Regions from separate parts of the Nonomuraea sp. NPDC050310 genome, predicted to be linked through region 2. Evidence: riboswitches for the same ligand, from Rfam matches in the RefSeq annotation. Region 2 holds a riboswitch; each other region holds the start of a gene.

Region 1 (7,454 bases), on a different contig from region 2:
CAGATGGTGGAATCCGCCCGCGCCGACCTCGAACAGGTGGCCGCCGCCGCCGAGGGCAGCGCGCAGGAGCAGACCGTCGTGCGGCTGCGCGAGCAGGTCGCCGCGCTGAAGAGCGCGGCCAAGGAGGAGGCCGAGCGGCTGCGCGAGCAGCTCAAGGCGGCCCGCGCGGAGAACTCCGACCTGCGCCGCAAGCTTCACGAGTCGCGCGAGCGCGCCAAGGCCGCCGACCGGCGCGCCGAGGAGCTGGAGCAGGAGGCCCAGGAGGCCCGATCGCTGGCCGCCAGCGCGGGCAGCTCGGGCGAGGCCGAGCTGCGCCGGCTCAAGGAACGGCTCCACGACGTCGAACGGCAGCTCGAAGCCTCCCGCCGCGCCGCCCGCGAGGGCCGCAGCATCGAGGACGCGCGCATCCGCGTGCTGCTTGACGCGCTGCAGGACGCCTCGGCCGGGCTGCGCCGCGAGCTGGCGCTGCCGACCACCATCCACCGGCCGGCCGACTCGGTCACCGGCCTGGCCCCGGGCACGCCCAAGGTCGCGGCGCGGGCGCTGGCCGACGACGACCCGCAGCTCTTCGACCAGATCGTGGCGCTGCCCCAGGTCCATCTGATCATCGACGGCTACAACGTCACCAAGACCGGGTACGGCACGCTGACCCTGGCCGACCAGCGGGCCCGGCTGATGACCGGCCTGGCCGGGCTGGTCGCGCAGACCCGCATCGAGGTCACCGTGGTCTTCGACGGCGCCGAGCTCAACGCGCACGTCGCGGTCAACGCCCCGCGCGGCGTCCGGGTGCTGTTCAGCCAGCCGGGGGAGATCGCCGACGACCTCATCCGGCAGCTCGTGCGCGCCGAGCCGCCGGGCCGCGCGGTGGCCGTGGTCTCCTCCGACCGAGAGGTGGCCGAATCGGTGCGGAAGATGGGAGCCAGACCGGTTCCGTCCGCTCTGCTGTTGCGCCGGCTCGGCCGCGCCTAGCGTTTGCCGGGGCAGGATTCCCCGAAGCGTTCAGTTCACACCTGCAACTTCTGTACCATTTGCCCCAGGTGTGATCACTGGGAGGCGACGCTGTGAGGTTGGGCCGGGTACCGCTGGTCGCCGGATTGGCGGTCGGAGCGTTGCTGGTACATCCCGGCGGGGCGGTCGCCGACCCCAAGCCGACCGTCCGGCAGGCCAAGGCCCGCCTGGCGAAGCTCAACGACCAGGCCGACAAGGTCGTCGACCGCTACAACAAGGCGACCGAGGACTACAAGGCCGCCAAGAGCCGGTACGGCAAGCTGAACGAGCGCTACAAGGCCAAGCTGGCCACCGTCGCCGGGCTGCGCTCGCAGGTGGTCACCATGGCGGTCGACAGCTACCAGACCGGCACCGACCTGACCGCCGCCACGGTGGTCCTCGGCAACGACAGCCCGGCCGACACGCTCACCGGCATGGCCCTGGCCGACCAGCTCGCCGCCGAGCGCGGCCAGCGCCTGGCGCAGTTCCTCCAGGAGAACCAGGGCCTCAAGGCCCAGCGGGACGAGGCCGAGAGCGCGCTGAGCGACGCCGACGCCAAGCGGGACAAGGTCGCCGATGACCGGTCCGAGATCCTCAAGCTGATCAAGAAGCAGAAAGCCCTGCTGGTCCGGCTGGGCGCCTACAAGACCGGTGACCCCAACAGCCCGGGTCTGGTCTACAACGGCCCGGCCCGAGGCAACGCCGCCGCCGCGCTCACGTTCGCCTACGCCCAGGTCGGCAAGCCGTACCGGTACGGAGGCACGGGGCCGGACGGCTTCGACTGCTCCGGGCTGACCCAGGCCGCCTGGCGGGCGGGCGGCGTGGAGCTGCCGCGCACGACGTGGGACCAGTGGGCCTGGGGCGCCAACCGCAAGGTGGACCTCAAGGCGCTCCAGCCGGGCGACCTGGTCTTCAGCGAGGGCCTGGGGCACGTGAGCCTGTACGCGGGCGACGGCAAGATCGTGCACGCGCCGCAGACCGGTGACGTGGTCAAGGTGGTCAATCTCGCCGACTACGGCAGACCGCTGGTAGGCGCCGTCCGCCCCTAAGGTGGTGAGAAATATCACCTTATAAAGGGGCGCTTCCGTGTGGCTTCGTGACGCCGTCCTGTACCAGATCTACCCCCAGAGCTTCGCCGACGCCAACGGCGACGGCATCGGCGACCTCGCCGGCATCGAGTCGCGCCTGGACTACCTGTCCTGGCTCGGCGTCGACGCGCTCTGGCTGAGCCCGTGCTTCGCCTCGCCGATGGCCGACGCCGGCTACGACGTGCGCGACTACTTCAGCATCGACCCCCGCTACGGCACTGAGGCGGACCTGCTCTCCCTGGTGGAGAAGGCCCGCGCCAAGGGCATCCGCATCCTGCTCGACCTGGTCGCCGGGCACACCTCCGACCAGCACCCGTGGTTCCTGGCCTCCGCCGCCGACCCCGGCGACCACCGCTACATCTGGTCCGACCGTGAGGTCCCCGGCTTCGTGCCCTCACCGGGCAGCCGGCCGGGCTCCTACCGCCCCAACTTCTTCGCCTTCCAGCCGGCCCTGAACTTCGGCTACGCGCGTCAGGACGAGGCCGAGCCCTGGCGCCAGCCGGTCGACGCGGAAGGGCCCACGGTCAACCGCAGAGCGCTGCGCGAGATCATGTCCCACTGGCTGGAGCGCGGCGTGTCGGGCTTCCGGGTGGACATGGCCGCCTCGCTGGTCAAGGACGACCCCGGCCACGTGGAGACCGCCAAGCTCTGGCGCGAGCTGCGCGGCTGGCTCGACGAGGCCTTCCCGGAGGCCGTGCTGCTGTCGGAGTGGGGCGATCCCAAGGTCTCGGTGCCCGGCGGCTTTCACGCCGACTTCTTCCTGCACTTCTCCGGCCTGGCCTTCCGCTCGCTGTGGGACAACGGCGCGGTGACCACCGAGTGGGACAAGATCGACTCGCCCTACTTCGACCCGGCCGGGGCCGGCACGACCGCGCACTTCCTGGCCGAGTGGCAGGAGGCCATGGAGGTCATCGGCGCCTCCGGCCTGATCTCGCTGCCCTCCAGCAACCACGACTGGCCGCGCCTGGCCAGCGGTACGCGCGAGGGCGAGCAGCTCAGGGCCGCCTTCACCTTCCTGCTGACCTGGCCGGGCCTGCCGGCGATCTACTACGGCGACGAGATCGGCATGCGGTACGTGCCCGGCCTGCCGGACGTCGAGGGCAGCCGGCTCCTGCCCGGCTACAACCGCGCCGGCTCCCGTACCCCCATGCAGTGGGACAAGGCCGACCCGCAGATCACCTACCTGCCCGCCGACCCCGACCCGGCGCGCCCCAACGTCGCCGACCAGCGCGCCGACCCCGGCTCGCTGCTGCACACCGTCCGCGAGCTGATCGCCCTGCGCCGGGCCCATCCCGATCTCGGTACGGCGGAGCCGGTCGAGGTGCTGCACGCCGGTTACCCGTTCGTCTACCGGCGCGGGCGGTTCGTGGTCGCCGTCAACCCGGGCGCCGCGCCGGCGTCGGTCGAACTGCCGGGTTCGCGAGGCCGGCTCGTATCCGGCGCGGCGGCGGACTGGATCCGGCTCGACGGCTTCGGTCACGCGATCTTCGAACTGGTGTGACGCATGTGACAGATGTGACTTGACGGGCATTGTGAGGAGGTCAATGTGACGCGAATCACAAAGACATCACGAAACGGTGATGGAGCAGGGATCGCTCTTCTGACTATCGCGCGGGGAAATCCTGACTCTTGACGGTGGCTTTGCCCTCCGTTGGCGTGCGGGGTACCTTCTGGCCTCGCGGCGTTCCAGCCAGGACGCCGCGATTTCGCGAGTCGGCCGCAAGATCGCCGATCGGACAGATTGAGATCCGCTTGCCGAATCCGCGCAGCCAGGAGGCGCGGAGCCGGGGACCCAGAGTTCCAGGGGTGAATCAGCGCAGCGCGCTGTAGGGCGACCTTCCACGCCCGAATCCGTCAGCTAACCCGGTAGGCGTTCGTGGAAGTCCCGAGGAGACACCCTGTCTACCCGTCAGATCCCCCGTTTGTCATGCCTTGCCATGGGCGGAGTCGTGTTCGGCACCGCCCTCACCGGCCTCACCGCCACTCCGGCACAGGCCGTGACGAACACCCCCGCCGCCGCTCCGGTCACTTCGAGCGGTACCGCCACGGTGGTCACGACCACCGGGCGGCCTGCGAAGATCGCTTGGCCCGCCAAGGCCGCCCGGTCCGCCCGGGCCGCCAAGGCGGCCAGGCAGAAGGTGAGGGCCGCCAAGGCCGTCGCCGTCGCCAAGGCCCAGATCGGTGACCCGTACCGCTTCGGCGCCACCGGGCCCGGCTCGTTCGACTGCTCCGGCCTCGTCCAGTACGCCTGGCGCAAGGCCGGGATCAGGATCCCGCGCGTGACGCACAGCCAGTACGCGGGCATCAGGACCAAGGTGTCGTGGCGCAACCTGCGCCCCGGCGACCTGATGTTCTTCAGCGGGCGCGGGCACGTCGGCATGTACGTCGGCAAGGGCCGGATGGTCCACTCGCCTCGCACCGGCAAGACCGTGCGGGTCGAGAAGCTCAGCGGCTGGCGCAAGCGCGCCTTCGCCGGAGCGGTCCGCCCCGGCGGCTGACCTCGTGAAGGCCCCGCCCTGTTCCGGGCGGGGCCTTCGCCGGTTTCCCCCTCTGCTTTCCGGCTTTTCCGGCTGGGTGGGCGGGTGCCGCTAACCTGGCAGGATGCCGACCCGGGTGACCCGCAGAGCCGCACTGCTGCTCGCGCTCACCTGCACCGCGGCCGCCCCCCTCGACCCGCCGGCCCCCTTCCGCGGGGCCACCGCCACCCACGGCGCCGCCTCCCGCGTGCTCGCCGAGCCGGGCACGCCGGCCGGCCTCGACCTCCCCGACCTGGCCCGCCGCGCCGACACCGCCGCCACCCGCGTGGACCGCACGCTGGCCACCCGGGTCCGGCCCCTGGTCCTGGTCCCCGCCACCGACGCCGGCGCCGCCCGCCTGATCGGCGCCGCGCCCGAAGCCCTCGCCGGCCTCGCCGCCCTGGCCGACCAGGGCCGGGTGATCATCGTCCCCGGCGGCTACACCCGCCTCACCGAGACCGGCCGCGACGTCGTCCTCACCCACGAGCTCACCCACGTGGCCGCCGGAACCGGCCGCGTCCCGCCGTGGCTGCGCGAGGGCTTCGCCGACTACGTCGCCTACCGCGACTCCGGCCTGAGCGTCGAGGCCGCCGCCGCCGAGCTGCTGGCCGACATCCGGGCGGGACGCCTGCCGTACCGGCTGCCGGAGGGTTTCGGGCCGCCCCGGCAGGCTCAGGCCTACCAGGAGGCGTGGCTCGCCTGCCGGCTCATCGCCGCCGAGTACGGCGAGGCGCGGCTCGTGCGGCTCTACCGGGACGCCGCGCAGGGCAAGCTTGATCTGACGCCGTTCGGCGACTTCACCGCGAGATGGCGCGCCCATCTCAAGCACCTGGGGAGAGGCGATGACGGAGCGGGGGCTTGAGGGAGAGGTTCAAGGAGAGGTTCAGGGAGAGGCGATGGCCGAGGGGGAGCGCGGTGCACCGAGGCCGGGGCTGCTGCGCAGGCAGGCGGGCATCGCGCTGGCCGTGCTGGGCGCGGCGATCGTGGCCGTGGTCGCCTTCACCACGCCCTGGGACCCGCTGCCGCTGCGGGTGCAGCCCGATCCGGCCCGTGACTTCACCCCGGCCGAGATCGCCCGCGCCCAGGCGTTCGACTCGGCGCTCAGCGCGCCCGCCTACCTGTCGCTTGGCCTCACCGTGCTCTTCGCCGGGATCCTCATCGCCACGCCCTTCGGCGCCCGCGTCCTGGCCCTGCTGCGCGGGCCGTGGTGGCTGCGGGTGCTGCTGGGCGTGCTCGTGCTCACCCTGCTGGTCGAGGCGCTGCGCTGGCCGCTGGGGATGTGGTACGAGGTACGGCTGCGCGAGTTCGGGCTGTCCACGCAGGACTGGGGCTCGTGGAGCGCCGACCGGCTCAAGAACATCGCCGTCCGCGTCGCCATCCTCGGCGTGATGATCGTCGTGCTGGCGGCGCTGGCGCGACGGCTCAAGCGCTGGTGGATCCCGGCCGCCGCCGGTGCCTTCGCCTTCACCCTCGCCGCCTCCTTCGTCTACCCGATCGTCTTCGAGCCGCTCTTCAACGACTTCCGCTCGATGCCTCCCGGCCAGCTCCGCACCGACCTGCTCGCCATGGCCCAGCGCGACGGCGTGCCCGTCGACGACGTGCTCATCGCCGACGCCTCCCGGCGCACCACCGCGCTCAACGCCTACGTCTCCGGCTTCGGCGCCACCCGCCGCATCGTCGTGTACGACACGCTGCTCAAGGCGCCCGCCGACGAGGTCGAGCTGATCGTCGCGCACGAACTCGGCCACGCCAAGAACCGCGACGTGCTCAACGGCACGCTCATCGGCGGGCTGGGCGCCGCCTTCGGCGCCGTCCTGCTCTTCCTGGTCTACGGTCTGGTACGGCGGCGCACCGGCGGCCTGTCCATCGCCGACCCCCGCGCGGTCGGCGTCGTCATGGGACTGATGAGCCTGGCCACCGTCCTGTCCGGCCCGCTCCAGAACGTCGTCAGCCGGCACGTCGAGGCCCGGGCCGACCTCAACTCCCTCGACCTCACCCGCGACCCGGCCACCTTCATCGCCATGCAGAAGCGGCTGGCCGTCACCAACATCTCCGACCTTTCGCCCGACTGGCTGGAGTACCTGCTGTACGCCTCCCACCCGACCGCCCCCCAGCGCATCGCCATGGCCCGCACCTGGGCCCTGGAGAACGGCCTTCCCGAGCCGTGAGCAGGGTCCTGATCGTCACCAACGACTTCCCGCCCCGGCCCGGCGGCATCCAGTCGTTCGTCCACGGTCTGGCCTCGCGCCTGCCCGGGGTGGTCGTGTACGCCTCCTCGTGGCGGGGGAGCGCCGAGTTCGACGCGCGCCAGCCGTACCCGGTGATCCGGCACCCCTCCTCCGTCATGCTGCCCACGCCCGCCGTCGCCCGCCGGGCCGCCGCCCTGGTCGCCGCGTACGGCGTGGACACCGTCGTCTTCGGCGCCGCCGCCCCGCTCGGGCTGCTCGCGCCGCGCCTGCGGGCCGCGGGGGTGCGGCGGGTCGTCATGCTCACCCACGGGCACGAGGCGTCCTGGGCGGCGGTGCCGGGCTTCCGCTCCGTGCTGCGCCGGATCGCCGCCTCGGCCGACGTCGTCACCTACCTGGGCGACTACACCCGTGCGCGGCTCCTGCGCGCCGTGCCCGCCGCCAAGCTCGTCCGCCTGGCCCCCGGGGTGGACCCCGCCCGTTTCCGCCCTTCCCCCGCCGCCGCCTCCGCCGTCCGCGCCCGCCTGGGCCTCGGCGACCGGCCCGTCGCGGTGTGCGTGTCGCGCCTTGTCCCGCGCAAGGGCCAGGACCAGCTCATCCGGGCCTGGCCGTACGTCCTTCGCGCTCTGCCCGACGCCGTCCTCCTCTTGGCCGGTGGCGGCCCTTACCGCCGCCGT
Region 2 (7,454 bases):
CCGTGGTTCGCCTTCTTCTTCTTGCGGGCTCTGCTCTTGCGCGCGCGCTTGGCCATCGGCGTCTCCCGACATGTCAGGCTATGTGGTGTAGGTCACACCGTCTCCCGGCACACCGGCCAGGTCAAGCGCTCAGTTTCCAACACCGCCATGTCATAATTTGGTGGAATCTGTTGGAAGGAGGCGTCGTGCTCGCACAGCAGCGGCAGCAGACGATTCTGGAGCGGGTCCGGCGCCACGGCGCGGTCCGGGTGGCCGAGCTCGTGCGCGACCTGGGCGTCTCCGACATGACCGTCCGGCGCGACCTGGAGGTCCTGGCCGAGCGCGGCCTGCTGGAAAAGGTGCACGGCGGCGCGACCATCGGCGGTCCCGGCTCCACGGAGGAGCCCGGCTTCGCCGCCAAGACCACGCGCCAGCAGCCGGAGAAGGAGGCGATCGCGCGCGCCGCGGCCCGTCTCGTCCGGCCCGGCACCGCCGTCGCGCTCTCGGCCGGCACCACCAACTGGGCGCTGGCCCACCACCTGATCGAGGTCCCGGACCTCACGATGATCACCAACTCGATCCAGGTGGCCGAGGTCTTCCACCGCAACCAGCGCGACGACCGCACGGTCGTGCTCACCGGCGGCGTCCGGACCCCCTCCGACGCCCTGGTCGGCCCGGTCGCCGTCGCCGCGCTGCGCACGCTGCACGTCGACACCCTCTTCCTGGGCGTGCACGGCATGAGCGTGCGCGCCGGATTCACCACCCCCAACCTGCTGGAGGCGGAGACCAACCGCGCGCTGGTGCAGTGCGCCGGGCGCCTGGTCGTCCCCGCCGACCACACCAAGTGGCAGACGGTGGGCATCAGCACCATCGCCGAACTGTCCCAGGCCGACGTCGTCATCAGCGACGCGCGCCTGGACGCCGAGGCGCGCCGGGACCTGGCCGAGCGCGCCGGAGAACTGATCATCGCGGAGGAAGCGTCGTGAAGCGCACCATCACTCACCTGGCCGACGGCAGGGAGCTGATCTACTACGACCGGCGCGACGACGCCGACCGGTCCGCGATCGACCGCCGCCGCCTCGATCCCCGCCCGCTCGCCTCCGAGCTGCGCTACGACCCGCTCACCGAGGAGTGGGTGGCCATCGCCGGCCACCGCCAGAGCCGCACCTTCCTGCCGCCCGCCGACGAGTGCCCGCTGTGCCCGTCGACCGCGGCACGCGCCTCCGAGATCCCGGCGAGCGAGTACGACGTGGTGGTCTTCGAGAACCGCTTCCCCTCCTTCTCCACCAACCTCGGCGACTACCCCCAGGTCGGCGGCCTGAGCGAGGTGCGACCCGGCGTGGGCCGCTGCGAGGTGGTCTGCTTCACCTCCGAGCACGACTCCAGCTTCTCCCAGCTCAGCGACGAGCAGGTCGAGCTGGTCATGGAGGCCTGGGCCGACCGCACCGCCGAGTTGTCCACGATCGAGGGCGTCGAGCAGGTCTTCTGCTTCGAGAACCGCGGCGAGGAGATCGGCATCACCCTCCCCCACCCGCACGGGCAGATCTACGGCTACCCGTACGTCACGCCGCGCACCCGGCTGCACCTGGCCGCCGCGGCCAAGCGGCCCACGCTCTTCGCCGACGTGCTGGCCGCCGAGCAGGCCGGGCCCCGGGTGGTCGCCGCCAACGAGTTGTGGACCGCCTTCGTGCCGGCCGCGGCGCGGTGGCCGTTCGAGGTGCACCTGTACCCGCATCGCCAGGTGCCGGACCTGCCGGCGCTCACGGCCGAGGAGCGGGCGGCGTTCGCGCCGCTCTACACCTCGGTGCTGCGGGCCTTCGACGGGCTGTTCGGGTTGCGCATGCCGTACATCGCGGGCTGGCACCAGGCGCCGGTACGGCAGGGCCGCGAACTGGCCTACCTGCACCTGGAGCTGTTCTCGGTCCGGCGGGCGCCCGGCAAGCTGAAGTACCTGGCCGGATCGGAGTCGGGGATGGGCGCGTTCGTCAACGACGTACCGCCGGAGGAGGCGGCCCGACTGCTTCGATCACAGGTAGATCACTAAGCGATCTCGGCTTGGAGTCGCGTTACCTTGGTTTTACCGTTAGTATCCCTCTCGCAACGGCTGTCACAGCCGTCGCACGCCTAATCCCGGGCGCGTCGCCCGGGAGCCGGGGACCCATCGCACCCTGGGGTGAATCCACTTCGGTGGTAGGGCATCTCCTGCCCGAACCCGTCAGCTAACCCGGCCGGCAGAAGGAGAGGAAGGTTCGTGGCGGCCAAGTCCGCGATGGTCACCGCGGGGATTCTCACCGCGGTCGCACTCACCTTCGGCACGTTCCCCGCCGTCGCCGCGCCCAAGCCCACCGAGCCGGAGCTCCGCGCCGAGCTGGTGAAGCTGAACAAGAAGGCCGACAAGCTCATCGAGGCCTACAACGCCAAGCGCGTCTCGCTGGGCAAGGCCCAGAGTGCGGAGAAGGCGGCCAAGGCCCGGCTGGCCCAGGCCGAGGCGCAGCTCGCCGAGGCCGAGAAGCTCATCACCCAGCTCGCCGAGATCCAGTACCAGAACAACGGCTCGCTGCCGCCCTTCATGCCGACCGACGCCGTCGGCGCCGCCGTCTTCGACGCGGTGACCGACCAGCAGCAGGCGGCCATCCAGGGCGTGCAGGCCACGCGGGACGCCAAGAAGCTCGCCGCCGACCAGGCCTCGACGCTGGCGGTCACGATCAAGAAGGAGAGCACCGAGCTCGCCGCCCAGCGCGACGAGGCGGAGAAGCTCATCTCCGACATCAAGAAGAAGCTCGTGGAGCTCGTCCCGTACGGCACGGGCCGCCGCTCCGACGGCTCCTTCGCGCCCGAGCTGCCCAGCGGGTCGGACAACATCACCCCGCGCACGCGGCTGATGCGGGCGGAGATCCAGAAGAACTTCAACCTGCAGTACACCGTCGGCTGCTACCGCGTGGACGACAGCGGCGAGCACCCGCTCGGCCGGGCCTGCGACTTCATGATGAGCAGCGGCGGCGCCATGCCCTCCAACGCCGGCAACGCGCTCGGCGACCAGGTCGCCGCGTGGGCGATCAAGAACATGGACAAGCTGGGCGTCAAGTACGTGATCTGGAAGCAGCGGATCAACCAGGGTTCGGGCTGGCGGGCCATGTCCGACCGTGGCAGCATCACCGCCAACCATTACGACCACGTGCACATCTCGATGCTCTGAGACGTGGTGCGCCCGGGCATCTGGCGCGGAGGCCCGGGCGCATCGCCCCCTGCAAACCGGTACAGCATCGCCCCCTGCAAACCGGTACAAATGGGGGACTATGCAACGTACTGAGCCTCCCCATGTCGCCCCCGAAGCCGAGACCCTGACCGGTTTCCTCGACTACCAGCGCGAGACCCTGGCCTGGAAGTGCTCCGGCCTGACCGACGAGCAACTCGCCACCCCCGCCGTCGAGCCCTCCTCCATGTCCCTCCTGGGCCTGCTGCGGCACCTGGCCGACGTGGAGCGCGGCTGGTTCCGGCGGGTGATCGCCGGCGAGGACGCCCGGGCCCGGCACTGGCGCGAGGACGACCGGGACGCCGCCTTCCACGAGGCCGCCTCCGACACCTACGAGGCGGCCTTCGCCGCCTGGCAGGAGGAGATCGCCCGGTCCAGGAAGATCCTCGCCGAGCGCGCCCTCGACGACGTGGTCGCCCACGACGGCGACCGGTTCACCGTGCGCTGGATCGTGGTGCACATGATCGAGGAGTACGCCCGCCACAACGGCCACGCCGACCTGCTGCGCGAGCGGATCGACGGGGCCACCGGCGAGTAGCCTCAGCCCGCCAGGCGGACCGGGTTGACCAGGTCGGCGTAGACCAGCAGACCGGCCATGAACATCATCAGGAACGCCAGGGCGTAGGTCAGCGGCAGGACCTTGGCCACGTCGACGTGGGCGGGCTCGGGCCGGCGCGTGATCCTCGCGAAGCCGCGCTTGAGCCCCTCCCACAGGCCGCCCGCGATGTGGCCGCCGTCCAGCGGGAGCAGCGGGATCAGGTTGAACATGCCGACCGCCAGGTTGAACATGGCGATCAGGTTGACGTAGAAGAGCAGCTTGTTCTCGATCGGGGTGTCGAGGGTGGCGATCTCGCCGCCGATGCGGCCGATGCCGACCACGCCGATCGGCCCGTTGGGGTCGCGCTCCTCGCCGGAGAAGGCCGCGTGCCAGACGCCGACCATGCGGTTGGGCAGGTTGACCAGCGACTCGCCGACGCGGGCGATCATGCCGCCCATCTCGCTGACGGTGTAGCCGATGCTCTGCCGCTCGACGACCGCCTGCGGCTTGACGCCCAGGTAGCCGACGACCTCGGTCTTCTTGGCGTCGTCGAGCTTGGGCATCTCCTGGGCGATCAGGTTGACCTTGAGGTCCTGGCGCTGCCCGGCCCGCTCGATGCCGAGGGTGACCTGGGCGGCTCCGGCGCTCCTGATGTTGCCCTGGATCTCCTCCCAGGCGCTGATCGGGCGGCCGTTGAAGGCGACGATCCTGTCGCCGGGCTGCAGGCCGGCCAGGATCGCGGGGGTCTTGGCGTCGGCCGGGGTGCACTGGCGGTTGGGGTTCTTCGTGAGCTCGGCGGTCGGGATGACGCACTGCGGCATCTCGGCCACCACCGGCTTGGCGGTGGCGACGCCGAAGCCCATGAAGATCACGCCGAAGAGGATGAAGGCCAGCACGATGTTGGTCAGCGGGCCGCCGGACATGATGACGACCTTCTGCCACCACTTCTTGCGGTAGAACACGCGGTCCTCGTCGCCCGGCCGCACCTCCTCCTGGGCCAGGTCGCGGGCCTGCTCGACGAGGGCCTGGAACGGCCCGGTGGAGCTGCGCCGGAGCTTGGCGGGGTCGTCGCCGGGGCGGGGCGGGAGCATGCCGATCATGCGGATGTAGCCGCCGAACGGCAGCCACTTGATCCCGTACTCCGTCTCGCCACGCCGCTTCGACCACAGCGTCGGCCCGAAGCCGACCATGTACTGGGTGACCTTCACGCCGAAGAGCTTGGCGGGGAGCAGGTGCCCGATCTCGTGCAGCCCGATCGACACCATGAGCCCGACGAGGACGATGACAATCCCCGCCAGGAAGATCAACAAGTCCATGCACACCCTCCCGTTGGCCCTCAGACTAGTCGAAGTCGCCATGACTGAACCGCTTGCGCACCCTTTGCCGACTCGACAGACTTCGTTGACAGTGCGCAGTCGCACGATCACCCTGGGACATGTGGGGAGCACGTTGATCCGGATCCTGGTCGCCGAGCACCTTCCGCTGGTGCGGCGGGGCCTGGTCGCCTCGCTCGAAGCGGAGCTGGACCTGCAGGTCGTGGCCGACGTCGGCACCGGCGAGGACGTGGTGCCGACCGCGCTGGCCCTCCACCCCGACGCGGCCGTGATCGATCTGGATCTGCCCGGCGTCGACGGCCTGGCCGCCGTCGAGCGGCTGCACGAGAAGGCGCCCTGGTGCCGGGCGCTCATCCTGGCCGCCCACCCCAACCCCGGCCTGGTACGGCGAGCGTTCGCGGCCCGCGCCGCGGGCTTCCTCAGCCTCGACGTCGCCCCCGAGCAGCTCGCCGAGGGCATCCGCCAGGTGGTGGCCGGGCGGCGGGCGGTCGAGCCCGACCTGGCCATCGCCGCGCTGGAGTCCGCCGACAACCCGCTGACCAGGCGCGAGCTCGACGTGTTGCGCATCGCCGCCCGGGGCGCGCGGTCGATCGAGATCGCCGACGCGCTCTTCCTGTCGGTCGGCACGGTCAGGAACCACCTGTCGCGCATCATGTGCAAGACCGGGGCCCGCAACCGGCTCGACGCGGTCCGGATCGCCAGCGACTCCGGCTGGCTCTGAGCCCGCCACGGGCGAACCCGTTCGGGGGTCCTCGGCGCCGGGGTGGCACGGGGGGCCGGGCCGGCGCCGAGGACCTCTTCGGCACTGGCGGCGACCACGACCTCCCCCACGATGGCCATGACCTCCACCAGCGACGGTGGGACCGAGCCCCGGGAGAACCGCGCCGCTCTCCCGGGACCCGGATTCTGCTGGGGACACCTCAGTGGATCGCGGTGTCCCCATGAGTCTGGGGTGACGGTGGCGAGAGCATCAGCGGGAGGCTGACGCGCTCGTCGTGCAGGGCGGCGCCGACGGCCAGAAGGACCCCGGCGCTGCCGGTCGCCAGGTCCATGGACAGCCGGGTCAGCCCTTCGCCGGGGAAGGCCAGGTCGGCGCGGTAGCGCACCGCGTGCCAGCCGAGGCCCTGGAGCTGCTCCTCCACGCCGGGGTCGTCCGGCCGCCGGGCCAGGTAGGCGAGCGTGCCGGCCCGGCCGTTGAACAGGCCGGGCAGCAGGGAGAAGGCCGGCCGGGCGGCCCGGTCGAGGACGGTCCGGGCGGCTTCGAGCTCGACGCCGGGCCGGTGGGTCAGGAACTCCTCCAGCACCCACGCCGTCCCGGCGGCGCCGCAGCCGAGACCGGGCGGGGTGGCGAGGCCGCGGCAACGGGCCAGGTCGAGCCGGAGCGCGCGTTCGGCCAGGTCGTACTCGCCGGCCCGGAGCAGCAGCAACGCCGGTCCGGTGGCGCCGTGCAGCAGGCCGGGGCCGGGGAAGTTCTCCCGCTCCAGCCGGGAGGCGACCACGTCCACCACCTTGAGGGCGCGGGTGTGCAGGTCGGCCACGCCGGTGACCTCGGCCAGGTGCAGCAGGTTGAGCCCGATCCCGGACAGGCCCGAGTGCAGGCCCAGGCCGAGGTCCTCCCAGCGTTCGCGGCAGGCCGTCGCCACCAGGTCGAGCGCGCGGGCGTGGTCGCCGAAGCCGGCCAGCACGTGCGCGATGCCGTGCAGGCCGTCGTAGAAGCCGAGCCGCTGGCCGGGTCGGACGGCCCGCTCGGCCAGCCACCGCTCGTACTCGGGGAAGCGGCCCGCGCCGGTGACGGCGAGCGCGTGCAGCACGCCGGCCGCGCCGTGGGCCAGGTTGAGCCCGCCGGTGGTGAACTGCTCGATGCCGCCGGGGAAGAGCCGGTCGTCACGCTCGGGCGTGGCCGAGTCGAGGATGGCCTTGGCCAGCGAGCGGCGCAGCCGCGGCCAGCGTTCGGGGTCGGGCAGCGTCGCGGAGTGCCAGGCGGCCAGGTGCCGGACCGTGCGGTCGCCGGTGATGGTCCGCACCGCGTCGTCGAGGAAGCCGCCGGGCACCGGGAAACCGGCGCGGATCACCTCGGCCAGCTCGACCGCCTTGAGCCGGTCGAGCGCGAAGAGCTCGGTGAGCGGCAGGAACAGCGCCAGCCGCAGGCAGGCCAGCGCGTACCGATCCTGCTCCAGCCCGGCGTCGAGCTCGCCCGCGCCCTCGAACCCGGTCAGCATGACCTCGCCGTCGGGGCGCACCCGGACGTGTCCCGCGTGCGGCTCGGCGCCGAAGGCCAGGCCGCGCCGGTGCACGTCGGCGACGGCCGCCTCGACCTTGACGCACAGGTCCATCGCCCAGCTCGCGTAGG
Region 3 (7,454 bases), on a different contig from region 2:
TCCTGGCTGAAGGAGACGCCCCAGTCGTCCAGCACGTCCTGCGGGTAGGCGCCCTTGAGCAGCCCGTCCAGGAAGAAGCGGTTCTGGGCGCCGTCGATGCGCCGCGCGGCGTCCACGTCGCGGGGGTCGTCGCTGGCCGGCCGTACCGGGTAGAGGTTGACGCAGCCGCCGACCCGCGAGCCGGTCAGCCGCCGGGCGGCCAGGCCGTGGGCCAGGTTGAGGTGGTGAGCCGCCTGGACGGCCTGCGCGGGCTCGCGCCGGCCGGGGGCGTGCTCGCCGGAGGCGTAGCCGAGGAAGGCCGCGCACCAGGGCTCGTTGACCGTCGCCCAGGTGTGCACCCGGTCCTTGAGCGCGTCGTGCACCGCCTCGGCGTAGTCGGCGAAGCGGTAGGCGGTGTCGCGGTTCGGCCAGCCGCCGGCCTCCTCCAGCGCCTGGGGCAGGTCCCAGTGGTAGAGGGTGAGCCAGGGCTGGATGCCGTGCTCCAGCAGGTCGTCGGTGAGCCTGCGGTAGAAGTCGAGGCCCTTGGCGTTGATCCGCCCGGCGCCGTCGGGCTGCACGCGCGGCCAGGACACGGAGAAGCGGTAGGCCTTCAGGCCCAGCTCCGCCATGATCTGGACGTCCTCGCGGTAGCGGTTGTAGTGGTCGATCGCGACCTGCGCGTGGTCGCCGGCGACCACGCGGCCCGGCTGGGCGGTGAAGGTGTCCCAGATGGAGACGCCGCGACCGTCGGCCGTGGTCGAACCCTCGATCTGGTAGGCGGAGGTGGCGGCGCCCCAGACGAAGTTGGCCGGAAATTTCATGCCTTGACAGCACCTTCCATGATTCCGCCGACAATCTGGCGGCCAAACGCGACGAAAACCACGATGAGCGGAATGATAGACAGCGCGGTCCCCGCGAAGATCAATGTGTAGTTCGTGGCGAAACGCATGTTGAGCTGGGTGATGGCGATCTGCACCGTCGGGTTCTCCCCGGTCAGCACGATCAGGGGCCACATGAAGTCGTTCCACATGAGCATGAAGGTGTTGATCCCGAGCACGGCCATGCCCGGCCGTACCGCCGGGAGCACCACGCTCCACCACACCCGCAGCGTGGAGGCCCCGTCCACGCGCGCCGCCTCCACCAGCTCGTTCGGCACCGCCTGGGTGGTGTACTGCGTCATCAGGAAGACGCCGAAACCGTTGAGCAGGTAGGGCAGGATGACCGCCTGCAGCGTGCCGGTCCACTCCAGGCTGACCATCAGCCGGTAGAGCGGCACCACGCCCATCTGCTGCAGCGGCACCATCATGGTCAGCAGCACCGCCATCAGCAGGATCTTGCTGCCCTTGAAGCGCAGCCGCGCGAAGGCGAAGCCGGCCAGGGTCGAGATCAGCACGACCGAGACGGTCACCGTCGTGGCCACGATCATCGAGTTGAGCAGGCCGGTCAGGAACTTGGCGTCCTCGTGCTGGAGCACCGCCATGATGTTCTCGCCCAGGTTGCCGCCGGGCAGCAGCGGCGGAGGCACGGCCACCGCCTCGGAGTTGGAGCGCGAGGCGATGACGAGCATCCAGTACAGCGGGAAGACGGAGAGGATCACCGTGAAGGCCAGCATGACCCGCGTCATGACGGCCGGCTTCCAGTTCGTCACCTGATCCTCCTCACGAGCACGAAGTTGATCGCCGCGCCGACCAGGATCAGCAGGAACAACATCCACGCCGCGGCGGCGGCGTAGCCGTAGTCGAACTCGCGGAAGCCCTGCTTGACGATGAACATCGCCACCGTCTGGAACTGGCCCTGCGAGCCGCCGTCCACGTTGCCGTTGTAGAACGTCGTCGGCTCGGCGAACAGGGTCAGGCCGCCGATCGTGGAGTTCAGCACGACGAAGATCATCGTGGGCTTGAGCATCGGCAGCGTGATCTGCCAGAACTGCCGGCGGCGCGAGGCGCCGTCGATCGCGGCCGCCTCGTACAGGTCCTTCGGGATGGTCTGCATCCCGGCCAGGAAGATGATCGCGTTGTAGCCGGTCCAGCGCCAGTCCACCATCAGCGCGATGGCGATCCAGCTCGGCAGCCGCTCGGCCCGCCAGTTGATCGGCTCGACGCCGACCAGGCCGAGCAGCCAGTTGGCCAGGCCCCAGTCGCGCGCGAAGAGCTGGCTGAACACGATCGCCACCGCCACCACCGAGGTGACCAGCGGGAACAGCACGCTCATCCGGATCGCCAGCCGGAAACGCAGCCGCTTGTTCAGCGCGTTGGCCAGCATCAGCGCGATCAGCATCTGCGGCACGGTGGCCAGGAAGAAGATGCCCGTCGTGTTGGTGACGGCGTTCCAGAAGTCCTCGTCGGCCAGCAGCTTGGCGTAGTTGTCCAGGCCCGCCCACTCCGTGGTGCCGGCCAGGTCGTAGTCGTAGAGCGAGTACCAGAGCGTGAAGACCAGCGGGAACAGCCCGAAGGCGGCGAACAGCAGGAAGTAGGGGGAGACCAGCAGGTACGGCACGGCCTTGAGGTCGAAGGCGGACCAGCCCCGCCGGCCGGTGGAGGGCGTTCTGCGGCGCGAACCGCGGGGAGGCCGGTGGGCCGCGGGCGGCGGCGCCACGTTGAGGCTCATGGGAGACCTTTCCAGACGGGTCGGGAACGATCCGGTACGGCGGGGCGGCCGGGCCCCCGCTCGGCGAGTCGGCGGGCCGCGCCGCCGTACCGGAGTCCGGGATCTAGGTCAGCCCGCGGCCTTCACCGCGTCGTCCACCAGCTGCTGCCAGGCCTTGTCGTGCGGCACGGAGCCGTCGTCCATGCCCTGGATGACCGACTCGATGGCGTTCTTGACCTGGGCGTGCTTGACGCCGAGGAAGACCGGCTGGAGCGAGGCGGCGGACTTGGCGAAGATCTCGCCGGAGGGCGCGTTGTCGAAGAACTCGCTCTTGGCGCCCTGCACCTTCGGGTCGGCCTGGGCCTTGGTGTTGCTCGGCATGTTGCCGAACTCGGCGAACACGTCGGCCTGGACGGCGGCGCTGGTCAGGTAGTCGGCGACCTGCGCGGCCTCCTTCGGGTGCTTGCTCTGCTTGGGCACCGCGAGCCAGGAGCCGCCCCAGTTGCCGCCGCCGCCCGGGACCGCGGCGACGTCCCACTTGCCCTTGCCGGCGTCACCGGCGTTGCCCTGGACCACGCCGAGCATCCAGGAGGGGCAGCCGAGGGTGGCGAAGGAGCCCTTCTGGGTGCCGGTCGCCCACTCGTCGGTGAAGTTGCGCAGCTTGGCGGTCAGGCCCCCCTGGCTCATCTTCTGGGCGAAGTCGAACGCCGTCCTGACCGCCGGGTTCTTGTCGACGATCAGGTTGTTGTCCTTGTCGAAGTAGGTGACGTTGCCGTTCTTGGCCGCCTCCTGGTAGAGCAGCACCTGGTAGAGGGTGTTGGTGCCGTCGGTGAACTTCGTGTCGGGCACCTTGGCCTGGAACTGCTGGCCCACCTTCATGAACTCGTCCCAGGTCGGCCACAGGGCGCTGACCTCGTCGCGCTCGGAGGGCAGGCCGGCCTTCTTGAACAGGTCCTTGCGGTAGCACAGGCTCATGCCGCCGATGTCGGTGCCGAGGGCGAAGACCTTGCCGTCGCCGGCGACGCCGTTCTCCCACTTCCAGGCGGGGAAGTCGGCCTGGCGCTTGTCGAGCCCGAACTCCTTCAGGTCGGCCCACCAGGCGCTGTTGGCCTTCGCCAGGCCCATGCCGCCCTCGTCGATGCCCACCACGTCGCCCGCGCCGCTGCCGGCCTGCAGCCACTGGATCATCTGGGGCCAGTACTGCTGCTCGAACTGGTCGGTGAGGTTCTCGTGCTTGATCTGGATGTCCTTGTGCTCGGCGTTCCACTTCTCGACCGCGGTCTTGTAGCCGAAGTTGGCGCCGCCGCCGAAGGTCTGCACGCGGATGGTGATCGGCTCGGCCTGCGCGGCGGGGGAGCCGGCGCCGCCGGTGGCCGCGGGGGTGGTGGTGCCGTTCGAGCCGCAGGAGACCAGCGCCATGGCGGCCAGGGCCGCGACCGCGCCGCGGCGCTTGCTGATGGTCATGAGGTCCTCTTTCGTGTGCGCCCGTGGGGGATTCGGGGGTGAGGCTTGGGAGCGCTCCCATGAAGAGTGGCCATGGTGGGCTCGCTCGTCAACGGGCTGAAACACAACCGTGACCGAGAGAGCGTTTTCTGGTTTCTTAAACGGATATGTCGGCATGAAGGGGACGGAGAGGATGGTGGGAGCGCTCCCATCCTGGGTGTCGCGAAACACGCAAGAAACGCCCGCCCCTGGGGAGGGGCGGGCGTCTCTTGGGGAGGGGGTGCCCCTGGGAGGGGCGGGCGCTTCTGCGGTGGTCACCGGGAAGTGGAGGCGGCCCGGGGGACGGGCCGCGAGCTCCTACTTGCCGTACTCGGGGTAGCCGTAGCCGACGACCTGGGACTTCGGCCGGACACGCTGCTCGACCTTGCCGTTGCCGGTGTTGCCCTCGATCGTGGTGATCGTGCCGTTGCCGTTGTCCTTCTCGACGAAGCCCACGTGGGCGATGCCGTCCAGGCTCTTGCTGCCGGACCAGGAGAAGAAGACGACCGCGCCGGGCTTGGGCGTGGTGCCCCAGCGGTTGTTGTTCTTGAACCACTTGGCGTGGGTCACGGTGTAGGCGTCCCAGCCAACGGAGCTGCGGGCGCCGGTGTGCTCGCCGACCCAGGACACGAACATCGAGCACCAGGCGGCGTTCAGGTAGGCCTTGGTGGAGCCGCCGTCACGCTTGATGGTCTCCTGGGCGCGCTTGGAGGCGGCGTACCAGTTCTGGAACTTGGTGCCTCCGCCACTGGAGTTCTCGCTCACGCCGATCTGCTGACGGGCGAGGCCGAGGACCTTGGTGAGGGACGGCTTGGCCGGCATGGCGGCCTTGGGTGCCGCGGCGGGCGCGGCGGGTGCTTCCTTGGGGGCGTTGAAGGCGAGTGCGGCGACCTCGGGGACGCCGCCGATCTCGGGCTTGACGGTGTCAGCGTGTGCGACGTGGGCGCCGAATCCGGTGGCCGCGAAAAGGGCGGCGCCGAGACCGGCGGAGACGAGCTGGGCCTTGGAAGGACGCACGCGACGGTGTTTTGCCATGAGGGAAAGGACACTCCTTGCTTCATGCCGCTTACCGGGTTAGCTGACGGGTTCGGACGTGAAGCTGCCCTACGGCGCGCCCCTGGCGGGGTCGGCGCCGATTCACCCCAGTGAGACTTTTGGGTCCCCGGTTCCGCGCGGTGGCGGATTCAGCGGTCACAGGCGGGGGCCTGTGAGAGGTGGTCGGTCAAGGCAAGGAACGGATGGCCGTTCGTTTGCCGGGAGTGACCAAAAGGTAATACACGCGGCAAGGAGATTACAAATCTGTAAATGTCCGGGCAGTAAAATCGGCTGTAGATCAATAGCCGCCGATCTACGGAAAACCCCTGTGGGCAGGGCGATCGGGGAATCGGCCGGTTCGCCGGACCCCCATGAGTAGATCTTTTTCGGACCCTCCGCCAGCCCCTGACTTTACCTTTGCCGACGGCGTTCCCCCGGCCCGGGACCGGGGGAACGCAACGGCCGGGATCAGCCGAATTCGGCCGGGTCGGGACCCAGGCGCTTGCCGTTGTTCAGCGCGCCGATCGCGGCCATGTCCTCGGCGTCCAGGATGAAGTCGAAGACGTCGATGTTCTCCTTGATCCGCGACGGGGTGACCGACTTGGGGATCACCACGTTGCCGAGCTGGATGTGCCAGCGCAGCACGATCTGGGCGGGCGTGCGCCCGTGCTTCTCGCCCAGCGTGGCCAGCGCCCGCTCCTCCAGCAGCCCCCGGCCCTGGCCGAGCGGGCTCCACGCCTCGGTCAGGATGCCGTTGGCCTCGTGGAAGGCGCGCAGCTCGGTCTGCGGCAGGTTGGGGTGCAGCTCGATCTGGTTGATCGAGGGCACGATCTGCGTCTCGTCCATCAGCCGCTGGAGGTTCTTGACGGTGAAGTTGGAGACGCCGATGGCGCGCACCCGGCCGTCGTGGTACAGCCGCTCCAGCTCCTTCCACGCCTGGACGTAGAGGTCCTGCTTGGGCGCGGGCCAGTGGATCAGGAACAGGTCGAGCTGGTCGAGGCCGAGCCGCGCCATGCTCTCCTCGAACGCCTCCGCCACCCGGCCGTGGTCGTCGTTCCAGAGCTTGGTGGTGATGAAGAGCTTCTCGCGCGGCAGCCCGGAGTTGCGCACGGCCCGGCCGACGCCCTCCTCGTTGTTGTACAGCCGCGCGGTGTCGATGCTGCGGTAGCCCGCCTCCAGGGCCAGCCCGACCGCCCGCTCGGCGTCCTCGTCGGGCACCTGCCAGACGCCGTAGCCGAGCTGCGGAATCTGGACGCCGTCGGTGTTGAGCAGCAGTGAGTTCATGCATCTCATTGTTCACCCTGCGTTACCGATGGCGTCAGAGGGCCGGGTTAGTGTCGGGCCACGGTCGTCGGCCCGCGGGATCGCCCGTGCGGTTCCGTGAGGAGAGGGAGGCCCATAGCGTGTGGCCGGCCTGGGTGGAATCGCCACTCCAGATGATCTGCGCGGTGGAAGCCCACCACGCCGGCCTGCTCGGGCCCACGACGGTGATCGTGCCGCGGGCGGGCGTGCGCGCCCTGCGCGCCACCCGCGCCGAGCTCGCGCGGCTCGGCCTGCCTCTGGGGGTGGAGGTGGCCGAGCCGCGCGAACGTATGCCCAGCCGCCTGGGGGCGGTGGGCGACGCCTTCTCCGGCCGCGTGCAGGTGCGCTGGCTGACCTCGTGGCGGCCGGTGGTGATCGTGGACGACGGGCTGGCGACCATCCGGCTGCTGGAGCTGCTGGCCGCGGGTCCCGGCCGGCCGCTGGTCCGTGCCCGCGCGACGCCGGGCGTGGCCCGCCGCGCGCTGGGGCTGGCCGCCGGGCTGCGGCTGCACGCGGGGAAGCGCCGGGTGACGGTGTTCACCGCGCTGCCGGTGGAGGAGCGGCTGGCGGAAGCCGTACGAGCCGCGGGGTTCGACGTGATCAGCCACGATTTCGCCTGGCTGCGGGCGCAGCCGCTCGACCGGCCTGGACCGCCGCAGCGCACCGTCGTGCTCGGCACCTCGCTGGTCCGCAACGGCCTGGTCCACCGCGACCGCTACCTCGGCTGGATCACCGCGCTGGCGGCCGACGAGCCCGTCGCCTACTTCCCGCACCGCCGCGAGGACCCGACCGACCTGGCGCTGCTGCGCGAGCGGCCCGGCATCACCGTGCACGAGCCCGGCATGCCCGCCGAGCTCAGCCTGCGCGGCCTGGGCGCCGAGCAGCGCGTGCTCAGCCTGCCCTCCACCGCGATCAGCTCGCTGCGTGTCCTGCTGAGCCCGCGCGGCGTCGCCGTCGAGCCGGTCGAGGTCCCCGACGACTGGTGGACCAGCCGCGCCGCACCCGACCTGCGCGACCATCTCACCCTCTCCGGGGGCCCGGCCTCCGGCCTCTCAGGAAGAGCCGCCCGA
Region 4 (7,454 bases), on a different contig from region 2:
GGCCTTGGTCATGAAGAACTCGTAGCCGATGTACAGCGCGCCGATGAGGATCCAGAGGATCAGCGAGCCGATGGTGGCACTCAGGAATCCCGAGGAGCTGCCCGTCCAGGCGTTCGACGAGGTGATCAGCACCGCGATGAACAGGGCGTTCAGGATGCCGGCGATCGCACCGAAGATGAGACCGTCGACGATTCGGGCGACCAGGCGCTGCCACCACTCCGCCAGGGGCGCCGGGGCGCCGGGCGGCTGGAGGCCGACGGGCTGGCCGTAGCCCGGCTGGCCGTACGGCGTGGCGCCGTAGCCCTGCTGCTGGCCGTAGGCGGGCTGCTGTGCCCCGCCGTACTGCTGACCGTAGCCGGGCTGCTGGGCGCCGTACTGCGGCTGGGCGTAGCCGGGCTGGGTGCCGGGCGAGCCGTAGGGCTGCTGGGCGCCGTAGCCCTGCTGGCCGTAGTCGGGCTGCTGACCCGAGGCGGGCTGGCCGTAGGCCTGCTGGCCGGAACCGGGCTGCTGCCCGTAGGCCTGCTGGCCGGAGGTGGGCTGCTGCCCGTAACCCGGCTGGGACTGCTGGCCGTATCCCTGCTGACCCGCGGCCTGGCCGTAGTCGGGCTGCTGGCCGTAGCCGGGCTGGGACTGCTGTCCGTAGCCCTGCTGGCCGGAGGCGCCGTACTGCTGGCCCGAGGGCTGCTGGCCGTAACCCGGCTGACCGGGCTGCTGGCCGGAGCCTGACTGGGCCTGCTGGCCGTAGCCGGGCTGCTGGCCGTAACCGGGCTGGGACTGGGCCTGCTGGCCGTACCCCTGCTGACCCGAAGCGGCCTGCTGGCCGTAGTCGGGCTGAGCCTGCTGCCCGTAGCCGGGCTGCTGGCCGTAACCGGGCTGCTGGCCGTAGCCGGGCTGGGACTGGGCCTGCTGGCCGTACCCCTGCTGACCCGAGGCGGGCTGGCCGTAACCCTGCTGGCCCGACGGCTGCTGCCCGTAGCCGGGCTGCTGACCGTAACCCTGCTGACCCGAAGCGGCCTGCTGGCCGTAGTCGGGCTGGGCCTGCTGGCCATAGCCAGGCTGCTGCTGACCGTAACCAGGCTGCTGGCCGTAGCCCTGCTGCTGGCCATATGGCTGTTGCTGGCCGTACCCCTGCTGACCGTAGGGATCGCCGTCAGTGCGATACCCCACGACCGTCACGTCGGGGTCGGCCTCACCCGGGGCACGGCCCGGGTACTGCTGTCCGTATTCGGGAGCCCGGGGCTTGTCGTTCTCACCGGGATCATCCTGTGGATACGGCGGCTGTCCGGTGCTCACCGTGTCACCTCACTTCGAGTTCGCATGTGGCACATGTCAGGACACATGCTTGCTGCTGCCCAAGGTATCGGCATAGGTATCAACAATCACCTTTCCACTCGGTCAACAGCCGAGTCATTAGCCGCGAGATGCAGCAGCATGCGCGTGTTACCGAGGGTGTTGGGCTTGACGTGTTCGAGGTCGAGAAACTCCGCCACACCCTCGTCATACGAGGCCAGGAGCTCGGCATAGACCTCGGGCGAGACGGGCGTTCCCTGTATCGGGCGGAATCCGTGCCCGGCGAAGAAGTCGACCTCGAAGGTCAGGCAGAAGACCCTGCGCAGACCCAGTTCCACTGCGGTTCCGATGAGCGCTGACACGATCTTGTGGCCTACGCCGAGTCCACGATGATCGGGATCCACCGCGACCGTACGGATTTCCGCGAGATCCTCCCACAGGACATGCAACGCGCCGCATCCCACGACTTTTCCGTCATGTTCGGCGACCCAGAATTCCTGCACGTCCTCATAGAGCGTGACGGTGGCCTTCTCCAGCAATCGGGGCCCGGCTCCGGCATAGGTGTCGACGAGCATCTTGATCGTCCGGACATCGGCGGTCCTGGCACGACGGACGGTGATCTGCCTCTTGTGCAGCACGGGCTCGGCGACCTGCTCCATGACCCTTCAGCGTACCGACGCCTTTACGGCTGGGCCGTATCCCGGGCATGATCCTGTGGCGAACGTTTGGAGCGGTCCCTCCCGCCCCCAGGCTCACGAACGCACCAAACCACCGTAAACCCCGCAAAATGCCCGGCTATGGCCGCAAGCACGTGATCCGCCCGTGATCCTTCGGATGCCAAACCTCAACGGAATTGGCAGTTCTGGTTGAGCACGAACTGATCGTGCACTAGTGTCCAGCGTCGATATCCCTTCGAGATCCCGCGAAGGGGTGCGCCCAATCCCCTCGTCGGGGGAACCGGGGAACCACAGCGCTCCCGCCCCGGGAGCGCGGGGGTGAATCCAGGTCTTCGGCCTGGTAGGGCTACTCCGGCCCGAACCCGGCAGCTAACCCGGTCGGCGCCCGAACAGGAGAGGTGGCTGGTTGGTGAAGCGCACGCGCGACCGTGGGGAGAAGACCGCGGGCGACGCCCGCCCTCCGGAACGCAGGAGACGTTTCGCCGTCGTCGCGACCGCGCTGGCGGCGCTCAGCCTCGCCCTCCCGCTCGGCCCCGCCACCGCCGACCCCGAGCCCAGCCTCAAGGAGCTGGCCGCGCGGGCGGAGAAGATGCACACCGAGATCGGTCAGCTCAGCGAGCAGTTCAACGGGCAGCGCGTCAAGCTGAAGACAGCCGAGAAGACCGCCGCGGCGGCGCAGAAGACGCTCTCCACCCGCCAGCAGGACCTCGCCGGCAAGCGGGCGCGGGCCGCCTCCCTGGCACAGAGCTCCTACATCTCCGGCGGCCTGGAGCGCACCTGGGCCTTCACCCAGTCGGGCGACCCCGGGCTCTTCCTCGACAACGTCGCCACCACCTCCGCGATCGAGGAGCAGCACAGCAACCAGCTCAAGGAGGTCTCCGTGGCCATCGCCGCCGCGGAGGAGGCCGAGCGGACCGCCTCAGCGCAGATCAAGGAGGTCAAGGCACTGGTCGCCGACCTCGAGGAGCGCCGCGGGAAGATCACCAAGCTGGTCGCCAAGGTCGAGAGCGCCATCTACCGCCGCGCCCTGGGCCAGGCCGGCTCGCGGGGCCGCGCGACCCGGGTGGACCTGCCGATCATCGGCCAGGGCAAGGCCGCCGAGGCCGCCCGCTGGGCGCTCACCCAGCAGCTCAAGCCGTACGTCTGGGGCGCCGAGGGGCCCAACTCCTACGACTGCTCCGGCCTGGTGATGGCCGCCTACCAGCAGGTCGGCATCAGCCTGCCGCACTACACCGGCGACCAGTGGACCGCCGGCCGGCACATCTCCCGCGAGGAGCTGCGCCCGGGCGACCTGGTCTTCTTCTACAACGACCTGCACCACGTGGGCATCTACGTGGGCGGCGGCATGATGGTGCACGCGCCGCAGACGGGCGACGTGGTACGGCTGGCGCCGATCGGCAACCGCCCGTGGGCGGGCGCGGTCCGCATCGCCGACTGAGCCGACCGAGCCGACTGCATCGACGGCTGAGCCGGCCGAGCCGAGCGGACCGGTCCACCGCGAGCCCGGTCGTCGGATCAGATGAGCTGGCGACGCGCCGCCCAGGCGACCGCCTCGATCGCGGTCGCCACCCCGATCCGGTCGCAGATCACCCGCAGCCGGCGCCGTACGGTCCGGCCGCTGACGTCGAGCCTTCGCCCCACCCTGTCCACGGTCACTCCCTTGGCCAGTTCGGCGAGCAGAGCCAGATCAGCGCGGCTCAACTCAACGCCTTCGGTGAGTAAATCCATCCGTAGCCTCCCCCCACAGCAGAAGCCCTCGGCGGCGTCTCGCCCGACGAAACCGTAAACGCATTCCGGAAAGGTCGTCAAGGTCGCCGATCCCCCCACTTGACCAGCGCCATTGACATGATCCACACAATGTGAACTACTCACGATATGTCGGCGTCTGTGCGGTCGCGATGAGCGCCTCGGCCCCTCCGGGTTTCGACCCAGCCGATCCCGGATTCCCGCCCGGCCCGTATCCCGCCTCCCGCGGCGGCGCCGGCCCCCGGTCCGGTCATGACCGCCGACATGACAACAGCCGGTACGGCACGCCGTACCGGCTGTCGGGCGAACGGGTCAGTGCGTGGGCTTGACCAGCGGGAAGAGGATGGTCTCGCGGATGTTCTTGCCGGTGAACGCCATGATCATCCGGTCGATGCCCGCCCCCATGCCCCCGGTCGGCGGCATGGCGTATTCCAGGGCGGCCAGGAAGTCCTCGTCAAGCTGCATCGCCTCGAGGTCGCCCCCGGCGGCCAGCAGCGACTGCTCGGTGAGCCGGCGGCGCTGCTCGATCGGGTCGATCAGCTCCGAGTAGGCGGTGCCGAGCTCGGTGCCGAAACCGATGAGGTCCCACTTCTCGGTGAGCAGCGGGTTGTCGCGGTGCTGCCGGGTCAGCGGCGAGGTCTCCACCGGGTAGTCCATGACGAACGTCGGCTGGATCAGCGTGTGCTCGACCAGCGCCTCGAAGATCTCCTGGACCAGCTTGCCCTGGCCCCACTTCGGGTCCCAGTGGATCTCGCGCCGGTCGGCGAGCTTGCGCACGTGCTCCAGGGAGGTCTCGGTGGTGACCTCCTCGCCGAGCGCCTCGGAGACCGAGCCGTAGAGCGTGATCCGCGGCCACTGCTTGAGCCCCAGGTCGATCTCGACGCCGTCGTGGTTGACCACGGTGGTGTCCAGGGCGGCCACGACGGCCTTCTGGTACATCCGCTGGGTCAGGTCGGCCATGTCGTTGTAGTCGAGGTAGGTGCCGTAGGCCTCGAGCATGGTGAACTCGGGGTTGTGCGTGGAGTCCGCGCCCTCGTTGCGGAAGTTGCGGTTGATCTCGAAGACCTTCTCGATGCCGCCGACCACGAGCCGCTTGAGGTAGAGCTCGATCGCGATGCGGAGGTAGAGCTCCATGTCGTAGGCGTTGATGTGCGTCTTGAACGGACGCGCCGCCGCGCCGCCGTGGATCGGCTGGAGCATCGGCGTCTCGACCTCGAGGTAGCCCTCCTCGTGCCAGAAGTCACGCACCGCGCGCACGGTGGCGCTGCGGATGTGGGCCATCTTGCGCGCCTCGTCGTTGACGATGAGGTCGACGTAGCGCTGCCGGACGCGGGCCTCGGGGTCGGTGAGGCCGGTGTGCTTCTCCGGGAGCGGGCGCAGGCACTTGGAGGTGATCTGCCAGGTGTCGGCCAGGATGGACAGCTCGCCGCGGCGGGAGGTGATGACCTCGCCCTCGATGCCGACGTGGTCGCCCAGGTCGACGTCGCGCTTCCAGGCGGCCAGGGACTCCTCGCCGACCCGGTCGAGGGAGATCATGACCTGGAGGTCGGCGCTGCCGTCGCGCAGGGTGGCGAAGCAGAGCTTGCCGCCCACGCGGCTGAGCATGACCCGGCCGACCACGCCCACCCGGTCGCCGGTGGCGGTGTCGGGCGGCAGGTCGGTGTATTTCTCCTTGAGCTCGGCGTTGGTGACGGTACGCGGGAAGTTGACCGGGTACGGGTCGACACCTTCACTCCGGAGGCGGTCGAGCTTCTCCCGCCGGATACGCATCTGCTCAGGAAGTTCCACGACATCCAAGACTAGCGAACTGCAAGAGTTGGTCAGTCTCCTGAATGATCCTTGAAAGCACTCTCCGTTATCAAAGGATCACAGGGCTCAGGGGGGACCGGCACGGCGCCGGCTCAGGGAGGGCCCAAGGAGAGATGATGATCAAGAAGATCGCCACCGGGCTGCTCGCGGCCGCCGCCGCCACCGCCCTGGCCGCCACCGTCCCCGCCGCGGCGAGCGCGACCACCGCTGTGGCCGCCACCACCACCCCGCCGGTCTACCACGACGACTGGGGGGCGGTCTGGTCGAAGAACGGCCTGGCCAAGTCCTTCGGCCACGTCAAGGTCGACTGGCAGGACTACGGCGACACCAACAGCACCACCGTCAGCGGCCGGCTCTACGACCTCGACCCGCGCAAGTACCGCCACGGCGGCCTGTGCGCGTACGTGAAGTTCCAGGCCAACTACTTCGGCGACGCCTCCCACGAGTGGGAGACCGTCTACACCAGGAAGCACTGCGGCTACCCCGGCTTCAAGTGGTACTCCTTCCAGGAGGACGACGTGCGGGCGCTGCGCGTGAAGGTCTGCCAGACCGACAAGCACGGCCAGTACGTCACCAAGTGCACCAAGCACTGGCAGTACGTGTACTCCTACGAGCAGATGTGACGCCGCCGGCTCACATGGTGTTCCGCTTGTAGATGAGCCGCAGGCCGATCAGCGTCAGCCACGGCTCGTGCACGTCGATCGAGCGGGCCTCGCTCGTCACGAGCGCGGCCCCGCTGCCGGTGGCGACCACGGTGACCTCGTCGGGGTCGTCGGGCGACAACTCGGCGGCCATCCGCTCGACGATGCCGTCCACCTGGCCGGCGAACCCGTAGATGATCCCGGCCTGGAGCGCCTCCACGGTGTTCTTGGCCAGCACGGACCGCGGCCGGACCAGTTCCACCTTGTGCAGCTGGGCGCCCGCCGCGGCCAGCGCGTCCACCGAGATCTCGATGCCCGGGGCCGTGACCGCGCCCACGTACTCGCCCTTGGCCGAGACCGCGTCGAAGGACGTGGCGGTGCCGAAGTCGACGATGATGCACGGCCCGCCGTACTGGTCGATGGCGGCCAGCGCGTTGACCACGCGGTCGCTGCCGACCTCCTTGGGGTTGTCCATGCGCACCGGCACGCCGGTGCGCACGCCCGGCTCCACGATCACGGCCGTGACGTCGCCGTAGTAGCGGCGGCACATCTCCCGCATCTCGTTCAGCACGCTCGGGACCGTCGAGCAGATGGCGATCCCGGAGATGTCAGCGTGTTTCAGCAGGGGCGACTGGGTCAGCAGCCCCTGCAGCACCACGGCGATCTCGTCGGCGGTACGGCGGGCGTCGGTGGCCAGCCGCCAGTGCTCGATGACCTCCTCGCCCTCGAACAGGCCGAGCACGGTGTGGGTGTTGCCGACGTCGATCGTGAGCAGCACTAATGCCCCCGTAGGTCCAGAGCGATGTCGAGCGCCGGTGCCGAATGCGTGAGCGCTCCCACCGCAAGGTAGTCCACGCCAGTTTCCGCCACATCCCTGGCGGTTTCCAAGGTGAGTCCGCCACTCGCTTCGAGGCGTGCCCTGCCGTTGACGATCCGTACGGCTCGCGCCAGGTCCTCGACGGTGAAGTTGTCCAGCAGGATCTCCGCCGCCCCCTCGGCCAGGACCGGCTCGATCTGGTCGATCCGGTCGACCTCGACCTCGATGGGCAGCTCGGGGTAGCGCTCGCGCACCGCGCGGAACGCCTCGGCCACTCCGCCCGCCGCCACCACGTGATTGTCCTTGATCAGCGCGGCGTCGGACAACGACATCCGGTGGTTGGTGCCGCCGCCGGCCCGCACCGCGTACTTCTCCAGCGCCCGCAGTCCCGGCAGGGTCTTGCGGCTGTCGCGCACGCGAGCCTTGGTGCCCGCGAGGGCCTCGACCCAGTGCCCGGTCTGGGTGGCGATGCCG

The links. Region 2 has a riboswitch for cyclic di-AMP ahead of AB0I67_RS36660 (hypothetical protein). Riboswitches for the same ligand answer to the same signal wherever they lie in the genome.
Region 1: another riboswitch for cyclic di-AMP. It lies ahead of AB0I67_RS40385 (C40 family peptidase); the one in region 2 lies ahead of AB0I67_RS36660 (hypothetical protein).
Region 3: another riboswitch for cyclic di-AMP. It lies ahead of AB0I67_RS32045 (CHAP domain-containing protein); the one in region 2 lies ahead of AB0I67_RS36660 (hypothetical protein).
Region 4: another riboswitch for cyclic di-AMP. It lies ahead of AB0I67_RS28555 (C40 family peptidase); the one in region 2 lies ahead of AB0I67_RS36660 (hypothetical protein).

The regions. Positions count from the first base shown of each region.
Region 1 covers NZ_JBFAKP010000033.1:55,661-63,114, forward strand. The annotation lists gene AB0I67_RS40370 (NYN domain-containing protein) at 1-969, shown strand, start outside; gene AB0I67_RS40375 (NlpC/P60 family protein) at 1,062-2,036, shown strand; gene AB0I67_RS40380 (alpha-amylase family glycosyl hydrolase) at 2,074-3,576, shown strand; cyclic di-AMP (ydaO/yuaA leader) riboswitch at 3,819-3,963, shown strand; gene AB0I67_RS40385 (C40 family peptidase) at 4,013-4,573, shown strand; gene AB0I67_RS40390 (hypothetical protein) at 4,677-5,453, shown strand; gene AB0I67_RS40395 (M48 family metallopeptidase) at 5,488-6,759, shown strand; gene AB0I67_RS40400 (glycosyltransferase) at 6,756-7,454, shown strand, end outside.
Region 2 covers NZ_JBFAKP010000024.1:114,961-122,414, reverse strand. The annotation lists gene AB0I67_RS36670 (DeoR/GlpR family DNA-binding transcription regulator) at 186-965, shown strand; gene galT (galactose-1-phosphate uridylyltransferase) at 962-2,023, shown strand; cyclic di-AMP (ydaO/yuaA leader) riboswitch at 2,091-2,227, shown strand; gene AB0I67_RS36660 (hypothetical protein) at 2,231-3,175, shown strand; gene AB0I67_RS36655 (DinB family protein) at 3,276-3,770, shown strand; gene AB0I67_RS36650 (site-2 protease family protein) at 3,773-5,086, opposite strand; gene AB0I67_RS36645 (response regulator transcription factor) at 5,208-5,825, shown strand; gene lanKC (class III lanthionine synthetase LanKC) at 6,025-7,454, opposite strand, start outside.
Region 3 covers NZ_JBFAKP010000018.1:113,763-121,216, reverse strand. The annotation lists gene AB0I67_RS32065 (GH1 family beta-glucosidase) at 1-800, opposite strand, end outside; gene AB0I67_RS32060 (carbohydrate ABC transporter permease) at 797-1,627, opposite strand; gene AB0I67_RS32055 (sugar ABC transporter permease) at 1,624-2,586, opposite strand; gene AB0I67_RS32050 (ABC transporter substrate-binding protein) at 2,695-4,029, opposite strand; gene AB0I67_RS32045 (CHAP domain-containing protein) at 4,366-5,082, opposite strand; cyclic di-AMP (ydaO/yuaA leader) riboswitch at 5,094-5,247, opposite strand; gene AB0I67_RS32040 (aldo/keto reductase) at 5,551-6,366, opposite strand; gene AB0I67_RS32035 (hypothetical protein) at 6,531-7,454, shown strand, end outside.
Region 4 covers NZ_JBFAKP010000014.1:138,086-145,539, forward strand. The annotation lists gene AB0I67_RS28545 (RDD family protein) at 1-1,293, opposite strand, end outside; gene AB0I67_RS28550 (amino-acid N-acetyltransferase) at 1,380-1,949, opposite strand; cyclic di-AMP (ydaO/yuaA leader) riboswitch at 2,214-2,367, shown strand; gene AB0I67_RS28555 (C40 family peptidase) at 2,377-3,405, shown strand; gene AB0I67_RS28560 (LuxR C-terminal-related transcriptional regulator) at 3,483-3,668, opposite strand; gene lysX (bifunctional lysylphosphatidylglycerol synthetase/lysine--tRNA ligase LysX) at 4,026-5,501, opposite strand; gene AB0I67_RS28570 (hypothetical protein) at 5,636-6,145, shown strand; gene AB0I67_RS28575 (type III pantothenate kinase) at 6,156-6,941, opposite strand; gene AB0I67_RS28580 (L-aspartate oxidase) at 6,941-7,454, opposite strand, start outside.